Linked DNA regions of Tistrella bauzanensis. Each later gene encodes a partner of the first gene's protein in a complex. Links are inferred from orthologs where the notes say so. Each region holds a gene or a part of one and is shown on either strand. Other genes may lie near its edges.

Region 1 (2,842 bases):
TCTTGGTGGCGCTGGCAGGAAAGGTCTCGTCGGGGGTCGATGTGGCGAGGATGATCAGATCGACCTCCTGCGCATCGATCCCGGCATTGGCCAGCGCCGCACGTGCGGCATGCAGCCCCAGCGTCGAGGTCAACTCGTCGGGAGCGGCGATGCGGCGCTCGCGAATGCCGGTCCGCTCCTGGATCCATTCATCCGAGGTATCGACCATCTTCGACAGGTCTTCGTTGGTCAACACCCTGGCGGGCAAATAGCCGCCGACGCCGAGCACGCGCGCGCGCATAACCGTCATGCCGTAGCCGCCTTCTGCTGAACGGAGGCGCCATCGATCTGGCCCGCCGCGATCCGTTTGAATTCGCCACTGATACGGTCGTTGAAGCCGTGCGCCACCAGGTCGTAGGCCACGCCGATCGCATTGGCGAAGCCCAAGGCATCGGTGCCGCCGTGGCTTTTGACGGCGATGCCGCCCAGCCCCAGGAACATGGCACCGTTGTGATGACGCGGATCGGTCTGCTTCTGCAGCGCCTTCAGGCTCGCCCGGGCGAAGAGGTAGCCGATCCGGGCCAGCAGCGACCGGCGGAACGCCGATTTCAGATAATGGCTGTAGAGCTTGGCCGTGCCTTCCGCCGTCTTCAGCGCAATGTTGCCGGTAAAGCCATCGGTCACCACGACGTCGACCGTGCCCTTGGCGATATCGTCGCCTTCCACGAAGCCATGGAAGCGGATGCCATCGATGGTCTTCAGGCGGGCTGCTGCCTCCCTGACGGCCTCCAGCCCCTTGACCTCTTCCTCGCCGACATTCAACAGGCCGACACTGGGATTCTGATACCCGAGCACGATGCGCGCAAACAGCTCACCCATGATCGCGAACTGGATCAGGTTGCGCACGTCGCATTCGGTGTTGGCACCAAGATCCAGCACCACGGTTTCGCCGCGCAATGTCGGCATGGTGGCGGCGATGGCCGGGCGGTCGATACCAGGCAGCATGCCCAGCATCATCCGCGCCATCGCCATCAACGCACCGGTATTGCCGGCCGAGACCGCGGCATGCGCCCGGCCTTCACGCACGGCCCGAAGCGCCAGCCCCATGCTGGACTTGCGCCCCTGCCGCAAGGCCACCGACGGCCGCATCGAGCCGGGAACGACCTCGTCGGTGTGCAGAAACACGGTCGCGGCGAGCAGCTTCTTGCGGCGCTTCATCAGCGCACGCAGCCGCGGCTCGTCGCCGACCATCAGGAACCGGAGGCCGGGATAGCGCTTCAGCGCAATGGCGGCGCCCTTGACCACCATCTTTGGTGCCTGATCGCCGCCCATCGCATCGAGTGCGATGGTTACATCACCGGACAACGCCACCTCACCTCCGCGCCTTTCGCCGGGCCTGGACCGGCCCGACGCCACGTACCGATACCCAAAGGCATCGACCGGCGTCAGCCGGCCGCCGCCTCCGTCGCGACGTCACGGCCGTCATAGAAGCCGCACGAGCCGCAGACATGATGGGGGAGCTTCAGCTCGCCGCAGTTCGGGCACTCGTTCGCGTTGGTGGCGGTGAGCGCGTGATGGGCACGACGCATGTCACGCCGCGACTTGGAGACCTTTTTCTTGGGGACGGCCATAGTCTTCGCCTTTCAGGATGGGACTTTTCGGTACGGTGACGGGCACAAGCCGAATAGCGCGCTTAGTTAGCGAAAAACCGGCGCGATGGCAAGGCTTCTCCCGGAATTCACGTCCGGTGTCATGCAGATCCGGAAGAACCGTCCTCGTCGGACCGTCCTTTCCCGCCCTGCTGCTTGAGAACCGCCAGCTTCGCAAATGGATGCTCACGCGGCTTTTCGCCCCCGGACGTGCCGGCCCGAAGGGCAAAGACTTCACGTTCGACCGCCTCCGCCGGCGCCTCGGGCCCCCGCGGATAGGGATCGATCGCCAGGCTCAGATATTCCGTCGCCAGTTCCCCCACATCGACCCGACCGTCCACCAGAAGCTCCGGCGGTTCGGGCGCCTCCCCGGGCTCGGCGGCATCGATGGCGGCCAGACGCCGGCCATATTCCGGTTCGGCCAACGCATCCACCGCCACCGTGTCCGAGACCGTGGACTCAAACCGTAGATTGGTCACGACGCAAGTCTGAATCAACCGGGCAGAGAAGGTAATTTCGATATGGGCACCGCCGCGCACCCGGCCGATGGCGACCGTGACATCGAAGGCATTGAGCGCCGGCAGGTCGAGACGCCGGGCCAGCGCCGCACATTCGGCCGCATCGGCTGAATGGCGAAACACACGCGGCTCTGATGGATCGAGTGCATCGATCTCGATGATGCGCGAGAATTCCGGGGTCGCACCAGGCGCTGCGGACGGACCAGGTGCTGCGGTTGGGCCGGTCATGGCGGCAGATCCTCGTGTCGGAACAGATAGATGGGTGGTAACCGCCATAAGCGGCTGTGGCGGCGCACACTACCCTATTGAATGGCGCTCCGCCAGTCTTGGCAGGGTAGCCTGGCATGTGCCGGGATCAGCCCTCACCAGCGTCGGACGCATCCTCGGCATCGGCCCGGGTCGCCGGGACAGCGGCGAAGGCGACGCGGCCCTCAAGGATGTCCTGGGACGCCATGGCGTCGAGCACGCCGATGCTGGCCATGACATAGGCCGCGAGGGCCTGGAGTGTCGCCTCCGACGGCCGGGCCGCACCCGCGGCTTCGATACCGAAGACGTTGCGTGCGATCGCCTCGTTCAATGCGGCGCCACCATCGCCCGCCACCGCCGCCACGGCCGCGTCATAGACTTTCACGCGGCCATAGAAGGCCTCTCCCATGCGCTTGACCTGCTTGCCGACGCTGAGGTCACCCACACCCA
Region 2 (2,922 bases), on another replicon or contig:
CTTGACGGAAAAGCTCACCTCGCGCACGGCGACGGTGTTGCCGGTGGCCTCATGGATGGCGGCTGAGCTTTCACCCTTGGCAATGCGCTTCAGCGCCTGGCTGGGGTGAGGCCCGAAAACCTTGGTCATTCCTTCGACGACGATCTTGTCGGTCATGCTCCATCGATCTGGTCGGGCGGCCCTGATCAGGGCGGCACTGCGGCCCGGCATGCGATGACACCAGACAAAAAAGGGCCCGGACAGTCCAGCCTTCATGCCGAACCATCGGGTGACAATCGCATCAGAGATGCGCATAGCCGTATTGAACGGGCCCATCAGCGCCGGCCCGCTATGTCCAGACGATCGAGATCGTCCACGGACAGATAGACCGCCGGGTTGCTCTGGACTGACTTGATGCCTGGTCCAGAATTCTATGCGTGATCTCTATGTATCACAGGCGACCGGTTTTGAAAACCCGTGGGAGGGCATAAAGTCTGTTCGTGATCACGCATCTAACGCATAAGAGGCGGGGATCGCATGCCGAACGCCCGCTGGTGTGCTGCCCCAAGGCCCATCCGGGCACAAAAAAAGCCCCCGCCGGGCCAGCGGGGGCTTTCTTCATCATCGCGTCACAGGTCAGCCGGATATGGCTGGTGACGGCAGGTTACATCCGGCCTCGATCACGCGGTGCCGACGGCGCCGATCGCGATCCGCTTCGGCTGGCGCGCCTCGGGCAGCTTGCGGACCAGGGCGATGCTCAGCACCCCGGCCTTCAGATCGGCGCTCTCCACCTCGACATGCTCAGCCAGGGTAAAGCGGCGCTCGAAGCTCGCAGGCGCGAAACCGCGGGTGACATAGGTGACACCGTCTTCGGTCGCCTCGGGCTTGGTGCCCTTCACGGTCAGGATCCGGTCCTCGACCGTGATCTCGACCTCGGATTCGACGAAGCCGGGCACGGCCAGTTCAACGCGGAAGCTGTCGTCGCCAAGACGGGCGATGTTGACGCCGTCTGTCCGGGCACTGTCGGCGATCCGGTCGACCAGATCGAACAGCGGCGAGCGGAATCCGTCGAGACCACGGAAAGCGGGAACGGTGCGGAATGCGGGCGCGTAATTCAGGAGACCAGCCATGGGTCACATCCTCCAGGAGCAATGTGTCGTGTGGGTGGGATCAGCCGCCGCTGGCATCCGTTCATACGCCCGTCACGGGCCGCACAGGGGAGGCGGTCGGCTGGTGCCGGTCTGACTGTCAGCCCCGGCACGACCATGATGTAGGAGCCCTGACAAGGGCGTTCAAGAGGTCCGGGCGCGCGGAAAATGTAGCCCGCGACACGACCGGATGCCAAGGCCCGGCAGACGCGAAAGCCCGGCGCCTGTCGGCCCCGAGGGGACGCAGATGCCGGGCTTTCGCGCGGGACGATCCGGCAGAGGGCCAGGGCCGCTCTGCGGGTCGCTCAGATACCGAAGTTCGCGAAGCGCTTCTTGAACTTCGCGACCTGACCGGCCTTCTCGGACAGACGGACGGTGCCGCCGGTCCAAACCGGATGGGTCTTGGTATCGACGTCAAGCTGCAGCTGATCACCAGCCTTGCCATAGGTCGAACGGGTCTGGAACGTCGTGCCGTCGGTCATCACCACGGTGATTTCGTGGTAATCCGGATGGATGCCCTGTTTCATGGCGATGCCTCCTCGCGGAAAATCGAGGCTGCGGAATACCATGGCTGGGGCAGGTCGGCAAGCCGAAACGCCATTCGGCCGCGGTATGAGGCCAGCCGACCGCCCGTGAGCGGTCGGCTGGCCTCAGATCATTTGTTGGTCAGCTTCAGCTCGATGCGCCGATTACGCCGATAGGCATCGCTGGTTTCGGCTGTATCGATGGGGTGGAACTCGCCATAGCCGGCGGCGGCCAGACGCCAGGGCGGCACGCCCTGCGAAATCAGGAACTTCACCACGGAAATCGCGCGGGCTGCCGACAACTCCCAGTTCGAGGCGAATGCCGCGGTGGAAATCGGCCGCACATCGGTGTGGCCGTCGACCTGAAGAACCCAGTTGATGTCGTCGGGGATCTCGCCGGCGATCTGGTTCAGCGCATCGCCCAGCCGTGCAAGCTGGGTGCGGCCGGCAGGGCTGATTTCCGATGCGCCACTGTCGAACAGCACTTCCGACTGAAAGACGAAGCGGTCGCCGACGATCTGGATGTCCTCGCGGCCGCCCAGCACCTCACGCAGCCGCCCGAAGAATTCCGAACGATAGCGCGCCAGTTCTTCGACCTTGGCGGCCAGGGCCTGGTTGAGCTTCTGGCCCAGATCGGCGATCACGGCCTTCTGTTCCTCGCTGCGTTCGCGGCTTTCATCCAGCAGGGCGGACAGCCGCGCCAGTTCCTGGTTCAGCCGTTCGAGCTGTGCCGCCATGTCGGTCAGCCGCGATTCGGCTGCATCGGCCCGGGACTCGGCGGTCTCGGCCCGGGCGGTCTGGCGGTCGACCCGGTCCAGCGCCGCCATCAGGCTCGACGACTGCGCCTCGATGGTGCGGTCGGCATCGGCCAGCCGGTCGCCGGCGCTCTGCAGGGCCAGTGCACGGTCGTCGGCGGTCTGCTCGCTTGCGGCCAGCCGCTCGTCCAGAATGCGCAGACGCTCTTCCAGTTCCGCCATCCGGTCGGTCAGGCTGCGTTTGTCGGCTTCGGCGCTTTCCAGCGCGCTGGCGATGCGGGCGCGGTCGGCCTCGGTGGTGCGCTGGCTTTCCGCGGCCTCGTTCAAGGCCTGTTCAAGCGCAGTGATCCGCTGATCGGCGGCCGAAACCCTGGCCGCCAGACTGTCGCGCTCGGCGGTCGACCGTTCCAGGTCGCTCGACACACGATCCAGGGTCACGCGCAACTCTTCCGAGCCGGCACGCTCCAGGTTAAGAAGCTCGGTCAGTTCGTTCAACTGCCGGGTCAGCTGGTCCAG

The links. The genes of interacting proteins can lie anywhere in the genome.
Region 2: rpmF (region 1) and rpmE share a complex: the UniProt entries of both Bacillus subtilis proteins name them as parts of the 50S ribosomal subunit. The link is inferred for Tistrella bauzanensis from one-to-one orthologs.

The regions. Positions count from the first base shown.
Region 1 is NZ_BMDZ01000007.1:72,722-75,563, forward strand. What follows is about bases 18-2,816. They hold rpmF (50S ribosomal protein L32), read right to left. Parts: upstream 1,611-2,816; coding sequence 1,425-1,610; downstream 18-1,424. Other genes in these bases: IEW15_RS05030 (beta-ketoacyl-ACP synthase III), read right to left, coding at 18-289; plsX (phosphate acyltransferase PlsX), read right to left, coding at 286-1,344; IEW15_RS05045 (DUF177 domain-containing protein), read right to left, coding at 1,730-2,374; IEW15_RS05050 (ubiquinol-cytochrome C chaperone family protein), read right to left, coding at 2,502-2,816. Outside these bases: more of IEW15_RS05030, read right to left, coding at 1-17; more of IEW15_RS05050, read right to left, coding at 2,817-2,842.
Region 2 is NZ_BMDZ01000005.1:84,451-87,372, reverse strand. The notes cover bases 44-2,922. They hold rpmE (50S ribosomal protein L31), read right to left. Parts: upstream 1,655-2,922; coding sequence 1,433-1,654; downstream 44-1,432. Other genes in these bases: IEW15_RS03900 (peptidoglycan -binding protein), read right to left, coding at 1,783-2,922; IEW15_RS03910 (Hsp20 family protein), read right to left, coding at 660-1,109; proV (glycine betaine/L-proline ABC transporter ATP-binding protein ProV), read right to left, coding at 44-156. Also shown: more of proV, read right to left, coding at 1-43. UniProt on the Bacillus subtilis protein: While neither of the L31 paralogs is essential, this protein does not seem to function as the main L31 protein.